Regions from separate parts of the Streptomyces sp. NPDC097129 genome, predicted to be linked through region 1. Evidence: riboswitches for the same ligand, from Rfam matches in the RefSeq annotation. Region 1 holds a riboswitch; the other holds the start of a gene.

Region 1 (4,362 bases):
GGTCGTGGCCCTCGCCGACGCTGTTGCGGATCGCCATGAAGTACACCCACTTGACCGGGTCGGCCTTGATCTCCGCGAGCCGCTGTTCCTTGTCCGGTACGACACTGATCCGGCCGACCCGCGTGAAGTCGCCGGCGGAGGCGAGGACGTCGGCGGTGCCGTCCCAGTTGTTGCCGACGAACAGCACCTCCCGCAGCCCGGTGGCATGGGCGGCGGTGGCGGGTGAGGCCGCGGTGAGGGCGAGGGCGGCGGCGACCGTGCACACAACTCGCGGTCCGAAGGCGGGCATGACGGCTCCTCGGGGTGGGGTGGGACCCGAACACACGTGACAGACAAGAGACTTACTGAAAAGTAAGGACGGATGCCCGCCCCGGCAAGACCACGGACGCACGGACGCAACCTAGAGCGCGATCCGCTCCAGCGCCCGCAGGACCGGCGCCGTGCCGTCCTCCGCGCGGATGCGCGCCCCCAGGGCCCTCGCCCGCTGCCCGTACGACGGGTCGGTGACCGCCTCCACGAGCGCGCCGGCCAGGGCGTCCGGGGTGAGGCGGCCGAGCGGCAGGGCGCGCGGGGCGGCACCCAGGCTCACCAGCCGGGCCGCCCAGAAACGTTCGTCGAACTGGATCGGCACCGGCACCGCCGGCACCCCGGCCCGCAGTCCCGCCGCGGTCGTGCCCGCGCCGCAGTGATGGACGACCGCCGCCATGCGGGGGAACAGCAGTGCGTGCGGCACCTCGTCGACGAGCAGCAGATCGTCGCCGTCGGCGCTCAGCCCGCCCCAGCCGCGCTGGATCACCCCGCGCAGCCCCGCCCGGCGCAGCGCTCCCGCGACGGCCGCGCTGAAGCCGCGGGGGTCGGGCACGGTGGCGCTGCCCAGCCCGACGAACACCGGCGGCGGCCCGGCGGCCAGGAACTCCCGCAGCTCCCCAGGCAGTTCGCGCTCCTGGTCGTACGGCCACCAGTAGCCGGTGATCTCGAGTCCCGGCCGCCAGTCCCGCGGCCGCGGCACCACCAGCGGGCTGAAGCCGTGCAGCACCGGCCAGCGCTGCCGCTCCCGGGCGCGCAGCGCCGCGGCCGGGCGGACGGCGGGCAGGCCCAGCCGGGCCCGCACGGACGGCACCGCGGAGGCGAAGACGTGCTCCACGGCGAGGTTCACCCCGAGCCCCGCGACCCGGTTCGCGGCCCCACCCCACGAGCCGGTGGTGAGCAAAGGCGGCGCGAACTCCCGTGTGGCGGCCATCGGTTGCAGCTGAAGGCCCAGGCTCGGCCGGCCCAGGCCCTCGGCGACGGCGTGCCCCAGCGGGGCGAGCGCGGCGGCGAGGAGGAGCACGTCGGCGCCCTCGGCCGCCTCCAGCAACGCGTCGGTCATACGGCCGGCCACCGACCGGGCCATCCCCACCACGCGCACCAGCTTGCCCACCCCGGTCGCGCTGCGGTGCAGGCCACGGCCGCGCGCCGACTCCAGCTCGGCCCGCGGATCCACCGGCAGCGCGTGGAAGGCCACCCCCGAGCCCGCCACGAGCGGCGCGAACCGCTCGTGGGTGACCAGGGTGACGTCGTGGCCCGCCCGCGCCAGGGCCTGCCCGAGACCGGTGAAAGGGGCCGCGTCGCCCCGGGAACCCGCCGTCATGATCGCCACACGCACGCAGCGCAGTATGACGACGACAGCGGGTGGCCGCACGAACGACCCGCGGGAAACGGCCACTTCGGGTGCTACGGCGTCACACCGACGCCCCGAGCTGCCGGGCCGCCGCGTCCACCGTCTGCTCCAGCAGCGTGGCGATGGTCATCGGGCCGACCCCGCCCGGCACCGGAGTGATCAGGGAGGCCCGCTCCACCGCAGAGCCGAAGTCGACGTCGCCGACGTTGCCCTCGTTGTAGCCGGCGTCGATCACGACCGCGCCCGGCTTGACGTCCTGTCCGCGGATCAGCCGGGGGCGGCCCACGGCGGCGACGACGATGTCCGCCTCCCGCACGGCCGCCGACAGGTCCGCGGTGCGCGAGTGGCAGTAGGTGACGGTCGCGTCGCGGGCGAGCAGCAGCATCCCGACCGGCTTGCCCAGGATCGCGCTGCGGCCCACGACGACCGCCCGCTTGCCCGACGGGTCGACGCCGTACTCGTCGAGCAGCCGGACGATCCCGCCCGGTGTGCAGGACACGAAACCCGGCAGGCCGAAGCTCATCGTCGCGAACGACGCGAAGGTGACGCCGTCGACGTCCTTCTCCGGCGCGATCGCCTCGAACGCGGCCCGCTCGTCGATGTGGTCGCCCACGGGGTGCTGGAGCAGGATGCCGTGCACGGACGGATCGGCGGACAGCGCCCGGACCGTCGCCACCAGCTCCTCGGTCGTGGTGTTCGCGGGCAGTGCCACGTGCCGCGAGTCGATGCCGGCCTTGCGGCAGCGGTTCTGCTTCATCCGCACATAGGTGACGGAGGCGGGGTCCTCGCCGACGAGCACCGTGGCGAGACACGGCGCCGTCCCGGTGCGCCCGGTGAGGTCGGCGGCGCGCTGGGCGGTCTCCTCGACGGTGCGGCGGGCGAGCGCGGTGCCGTCCATGAGGCGGGCCTGGGTCATGATGCGACTCCTGAGCGGTAGGACTTCGCCCAGGCGCACGGCATCGACTCCATGGGGCCGCTCCCCGGTGGTGCTCCACCTCAGCGCCAGTCACGGCCCGCGCCCAGGGTAACCGAGCCCCTCCGCAGCCCCCGCCCCCGGTGCCGCGCACAGCCCCGGTGCCGCACACAACAGGTCCAGGCCGGCCATGAGCCGACCTGGACCGCCCGCTTTCGTCTCGCTACTCGTCCCACGCCTCGACGATGATCTGCTGCGAGATCTTGCCGTCCGTCAGCGTGATCATCGACTCGGACAGCACGCGGTTGCCGTCCGGGTACTCGCAGGACTCGCAGTAGGCCGCGCGGTCGCCCTGGACCACGCACTGCTCCAGCTTGTGCGTCATGTCACGGCTGTAGACGTCGTCGAGCATCTCGCGGATCTCGTCGCGGCCGTGCAGCACCGCCGGATTGCTGGGCTGAGCATTGCGGTTCACGAGACGGATCTCCGCGTCGTCCGCGTACAGGGACAGCAGCGCCTCGGCGGTGCGGTCCTCGATGCCCCTGCGCAGAGTCTCCGTGTCGAAGCCGGTGTGTGCCGTGCTGCCCATGGTGACCTCCTTGCCAGGCCGCGGCCCGACGGAGGAGGGGAGACGGGCACACGGGACCTACCCCAAAGGCTCCTCCGCCCCGCCGGGCTCCGCAAGCGCAGCCCGGGCGCTGCGCCTGACGGGTGAGCTGCCCGGCGTGCCCGTGTCCACAGGGCACCTCCCGCCGTTGCTGAAGGCATGATCTCCACTCGTCGTATCGTCGCCGCCGCCGCACTCGCCGCCGGGATCGCCGGCCTCGCCGCCCCCGCGGCCAGCGCCGCCGGCGCCCCGGACGCCGGACAGCTGAACCCGATGGCCGTGCTCGACTCGCTCACCACGAGCGACATCCCGGCCGAGCACCAGGACGAGGTTCCCCGGGTCTCCCAGCAGCTGGCCGGGCTGAACCAGGTCAACGAACTGAACAAGCTGAACGAACTCCACCAGGTCACCGACCTGGTCGCCCCGGTGACCGGCCTGCTCCCCGTCGGCTGAGACCATGGAACCCCGCGAAGGGGCCGCCCCGACGGGCGGCCCCTTCGCATGTCCCTGCCCCTGTCCCCGTCCTCGGTCCCCCGGCGCTTGATCACGCGTAGGGTCGGAACCGGGACGGATGCCCCGTCGAGGGAAGGATGGAGCAGCATGGCGCAGGAAGTACGCGGCGTGATCGCGCCGGGCCGGGACGAGCCGGTGCGCATCGAGACGATCGTCGTGCCCGATCCTGGACCCGGAGAGGCCGTGGTCCGCGTCCAGGCCTGCGGGGTCTGCCACACCGACCTGCACTACAAGCAGGGCGGCATCAGCGACGACTTCCCCTTCCTGCTCGGGCACGAGGCCGCCGGTGTCGTCGAGTCCGTCGGCGACGGCGTCACCGACGTCGCGCCCGGCGACTTCGTGATCCTCAACTGGCGTGCGGTGTGCGGACAGTGCCGGGCCTGTCTGCGCGGCAAGCCCTGGTACTGCTTCGCCACGCACAACGCCACGCAGAAGATGACCCTCGCCGGCACCGGCCAGGAGCTCTCCCCGGCCCTCGGTATCGGCGCGTTCGCGGAGAAGACGCTGGTCGCCGCCGGGCAGTGCACCAAGGTCGACCCGGCCGTCTCCCCGGCGGTCGCCGGGCTGCTCGGCTGCGGGGTGATGGCCGGCATCGGCGCGGCGATCAACACCGAAGGGGTCACCCGCGGCGACTCGGTCGCCGTGATCGGCTGCGGCGGCGTCGGCGGC
Region 2 (4,362 bases), on a different contig from region 1:
TTGAGCGCGCCGTAGCCCTTGCCGTCGTACTTCTCCTCCAGCTCGGTGACACCCGCGCCGGTGAGGGTCGAATAGATGCTGAGGAGATTGCTGACGCCCGGCTTGTTCTCCGGGTCGAAGCGGATGACGGTGTCGGTGTCGGTGACCGCGCTCTTGACCTTCTTCGCCGTCGTCTTCGGCTCGTCGAGGAGGTTGATGAGGCCCTTCGGCGTGGACGCCGACTTGCTCATCTTGATCGACGGGTCCTGGAGGTCGTAGATCTTCGCCGTCTCCTTGAGGATGTACGGCGTCGGCACGGTGAAGGTCTCGCCGAAGCGGCCGTTGAAGCGCTCGGCGAGGTCGCGGGTCAGCTCGATGTGCTGGCGCTGGTCCTCACCGACCGGCACCTCGTTCGCCTGGTACAGCAGGATGTCCGCGACCTGGAGGACCGGGTACGTGAACAGGCCGACGGAGGCGCGGTCGGCGCCCTGCTTGGCGGACTTGTCCTTGAACTGGGTCATGCGGGAGGCCTCGCCGAAGCCGGTGAGGCAGTTCATGACCCAGGCGAGCTGGGCGTGCTCGGGCACGTGGCTCTGCACGAAGAGGGTGCAGCGGTCCGGGTCCAGGCCGGCGGCGAGGAGCTGGGCGGCGGCGAGGCGGGTGTTGGCGCGCAGGTCCGCCGGGTCCTGCGGGACCGTGATCGCGTGCAGGTCCACGACCATGTAGAACGCGTCGTGGGACTCCTGGAGGGCCACCCACTGGCGCACGGCGCCGAGGTAGTTGCCGAGGTGGAACGAGCCGGCGGTGGGCTGGATGCCGGACAGCACGCGGGGTCGATCAGAGGCCATGGTCCTATTCTCGCAGAGCGGGCGGGGCGGAGGGGAACGGGCTGGGTGGGAGTGCGTTTGCCTGCGGCGCTGGGTCGTGGTTCGTCTGCGGCTTTCGTTGTGGCTGGTCGCGCCCACGCGGCGGAGCCGCATATCGACACAGCCCCGCGCCCCTTATATGCCTGCGGCGGCCCGTTGCCCTCCGGTGGCCGGTTGCTGTCGCGCCTACGGCCTGTCTATGAGGCGGGGCCGGGGTGGGGGGGGGTGTCCGTCCTCGGTCCGGCCGCCCGTTTCCGGGCCTGTGCCGTTGCCCGGTGCCGGACGCTGCGGGCGGACACCCCCCACCCCGTCCCCTCCCCGCCGCGCGCGGGTGCAACGGCGTCGGGGAGGGGGCCGGAGGGTCAGCCCAGGTCGATTTCCGGGTAGAGGGGGAAGCCGGACACGAGGTCGGTGGCGCGGTGGGCGATTTCTTCGGAGATCTTCGCGTCCAGGACGTGGGCCGCCTTGGAGGGGGCGCCGGACTTGGTGGTGCCGGGCTCGGTGGCCGTCAGGACGCGGTCGATCAGGGCGGCCACCTCGTCCATCTCCGCGGTGCCGAGGCCGCGGGTGGTCAGCGCCGGGGTGCCGATGCGGATGCCGGAGGTGTACCAGGCGCCGTTGGGGTCGGCCGGGATCGCGTTGCGGTTGGTGACGATGCCGGAGTCGAGCAGGGCCTGCTCGGCCTGGCGGCCGGTGAGGCCGTAGGAGCCGGCGACGTCGATCAGGTTGAGGTGGTTGTCCGTGCCGCCCGTGACCAGGGTGGCGCCGCGGCGCATCAGGCCCTCGGCGAGCGCGCGGGAGTTGTCGACGATCCGCTGGGCATAGTCCTGGAACGCGGGCTGCCGGGCCTCGGCGAGGGCGACGGCCTTGGCGGCCATGACGTGCGGCAGCGGGCCGCCGAGGACCATCGGGCAGCCGCGGTCGACCTGGTCCTTGAGGGAGTCGTCGCACAGGACCATGCCGCCGCGCGGGCCGCGCAGCGACTTGTGCGTGGTGGTGGTGACGATCTGGGCGTGCGGGACCGGGTCGAAGTCGCCGGTGAGGACCTTGCCCGCGACCAGGCCGGCGAAGTGCGCCATGTCGACCATGAGGGTCGCGCCGACCTCGTCGGCGATCTCGCGCATGATCCGGAAGTTCACCAGGCGGGGGTACGCGGAGTAGCCGGCGACGATGATCAGCGGCTTGAACTCGCGGGCCTGGGCGCGCAGGGCCTCGTAGTCGATGAGACCGGTGGCCGGGTCGGTGCCGTAGGAACGCTGGTCGAACATCTTTCCGGAGATGTTCGGGCGGAAGCCGTGCGTGAGGTGGCCGCCCGCGTCCAGGGACATGCCGAGCATGCGCTGGTTGCCGAAGGCCTGGCGCAGCTCGGCCCAGTCGGCGTCGCTGAGGTCGTTGACCTGGCGGGCGCCGGTCTTCTGGAGGAAGGGCGCCTCGACGCGGTCGGCGAGGACGGCCCAGAAGGCGACCAGGTTGGCGTCGATGCCGGAGTGCGGCTGGACGTAGGCGTGCCGGGCGCCGAACAGTTCGCGGGCGTGCTCGGCGGCGAGGGACTCGACGGTGTCGACGTTGCGGCAGCCGGCGTAGAAGCGGCGGCCGACGGTGCCCTCGGCGTACTTGTCGCTGAACCAGTTGCCCATCGCCAGCAGGGTGGCCGGGGAGGCGTAGTTCTCGGAGGCGATCAGCTTGAGCATCTCGCGCTGGTCGGCGACTTCCTGGCCGATGGCGTCGGCGACGCGCGGCTCGACGGCGCGGATCACGTCGAGGGCGGCGCGGTAGGCGGTGGACTCGGTGGACACAGGCTCGGCTGGCATGGGGACCTCCGGACGTCGGCGTTCAGCGTTCACGGTACGGCCCAGGCGCACGGCACTGTGTCATTCCGGGCCGCTCCCCGATGGTCCGTCCCATCCCAGCGCGCCAGTCACGGCCCGCTGTCAGCCTACCGGGCGCGTCGGGCGCTCCTGCGGGCCGTCCACCATGCGGGCTAGAGGATCACGTGCGGCAGGAAGCGGGCGTACTCGTCGGTGATCAGGCCCGAGGACTCGCGGATGCCGAGGCCGGCCGCCTCGTCCTCGACGACCCAGGCGCCGAGGACGACGTGGTTGCCGTCGAAGGCGGGGAGCGGGGCGAGCTGCTGGTAGCAGCAGGGTTCGTCGCGCAGGGCGGGTGCGGTGCCCGGTTCGTGGACCGTGACGCCGTCGCCCTCGCGGCCGAGCAGCGGCTTGGCGACCCAGCCGGGGCCGTCGGCTAGTTCGCGGGGGCCGTCGAGGTGGGCGGGGAGCAGGTGGGGGTGGCCGGGGTACAGCTCCCACAGGATCGCCAGCAGCGCCTTGTTGCTCAGCAGCATCTTCCACGCGGGCTCGATCCACAGGGTGGAGCCGGTGCCGCCGCCGTTGTCGAGGGTGGCGAGGACGTGGTCGGCGAAGCGGTCGGTGGTGAGCCACTCCCAGGGGTAGAGCTTGAAGACGCTGCGGATGAAACGGAGCCGGTTGTCGACGAAGCGGCCCGACAGCGGGTCCCAGCCGATCTCCTCCATGGAGATCCAGTCGGTGTCCAGGCCGGCCTGCTCGGCGGTCTCCTTGAGGTAGGCGACCGTCATCAGGTCCTCGCCGAGTTCGTCGGCGGCGGAGTGCGCGAAGTACAGGGGGCTGCCCGGCGGCAGCAGCTTCGCCTGCTTGCGCCAGGCGGCGACGAGACGTTCGTGCAGGGAGTTCCACTGGTCGGCGCCGGGGAAGCGGTCCTGCATCCAGAACCATTGCGGGGACGCGGCCTCCACCAGGGAGGTGGGCGTGTCCGCGTTGTACTCCAGCAGCTTGGCGGGGCCGGTGCCGTCGTAGCGCAGGTCGAAGCGGCCGTAGACGGAGGGCAGTTCGGCGCGGCGGCGCCAGGCCTCGGTGACCGCATCGGCGACGCGCGGGTCGGTGATGCCGAGGTCGGCGAGGCGGTCCTCCTCGACGATGTGGCCGGCGGCGGCCAGGCACATGCGGTGCAGTTCCTCGACGGTCTCCTCCAGTGCCTCGACCTCGTCGAGGGAGAAGACGTAGTAGGCGCTCTCGTCCCAGTAGGGGCGCAGCGAGTCGTCGGGGTAGCGGGTGAGCGGGTAGATCAGGCCCTGCGCCTCCACGGTCTGCTGCCAGCCGGGGCGGGGTGCGACGGTACGGCGTTCCATGGGTCAGCCGCCGCCGCTGCCCTTGCCGCCGCCGAAGCCGCCTCGGTCGACGCCGTCGCCGTGGCTGCCGCCGCTGCCGCCCGAACCGCCGCCGCCCTTGCGGGGCTTGGTGAAGGAGCCGCCGTCGACCCAGCCGCTGCTCTTCTTGCCGCCGTAGTACCAAGTGCCGGTCCCCGTGCCGGACTTGCAGTTCTTGTCGGAGACGACCTTGTAGCCCTTGAGGGCGTTGTAACTGTCGCGGTCCACGCAGCGTTTGTCCGGGTCCGAGGAGCAGGCGGTGAGGGCGGCCGCGAGCAGCCCCATCCCGCCGAGGACCACCGTGCCGGAGCGCAGTTGCCGCCGTGCGTCGGC

What was found. Region 1 has a riboswitch for ZMP and ZTP ahead of AC0B9F_RS25335 (bifunctional 5,10-methylenetetrahydrofolate dehydrogenase/5,10-methenyltetrahydrofolate cyclohydrolase). Riboswitches for the same ligand answer to the same signal wherever they lie in the genome.
Region 2: it holds a riboswitch for ZMP and ZTP, as region 1 does, so the genes downstream of both, AC0B9F_RS22275 (glycine hydroxymethyltransferase) here and AC0B9F_RS25335 (bifunctional 5,10-methylenetetrahydrofolate dehydrogenase/5,10-methenyltetrahydrofolate cyclohydrolase) in region 1, are expected to answer to the same signal.

What each region holds. Positions count from the first base shown of each region.
Region 1 is NZ_JBVOQE010000009.1:141,042-145,403, reverse strand. It holds gene AC0B9F_RS25345 (YncE family protein) at 1-289, opposite strand, end outside; gene AC0B9F_RS25340 (glycosyltransferase) at 401-1,630, opposite strand; gene AC0B9F_RS25335 (bifunctional 5,10-methylenetetrahydrofolate dehydrogenase/5,10-methenyltetrahydrofolate cyclohydrolase) at 1,722-2,576, opposite strand; ZMP/ZTP riboswitch at 2,597-2,680, opposite strand; gene AC0B9F_RS25330 (nuclear transport factor 2 family protein) at 2,797-3,162, opposite strand; gene AC0B9F_RS25325 (hypothetical protein) at 3,340-3,633, shown strand; gene AC0B9F_RS25320 (S-(hydroxymethyl)mycothiol dehydrogenase) at 3,781-4,362, shown strand, end outside.
Region 2 is NZ_JBVOQE010000007.1:352,428-356,789, reverse strand. It holds gene trpS (tryptophan--tRNA ligase) at 1-827, opposite strand, end outside; gene AC0B9F_RS22275 (glycine hydroxymethyltransferase) at 1,208-2,656, opposite strand; ZMP/ZTP riboswitch at 2,689-2,777, opposite strand; gene AC0B9F_RS22270 (glutathionylspermidine synthase family protein) at 2,827-4,011, opposite strand; gene AC0B9F_RS22265 (hypothetical protein) at 4,015-4,362, opposite strand, start outside.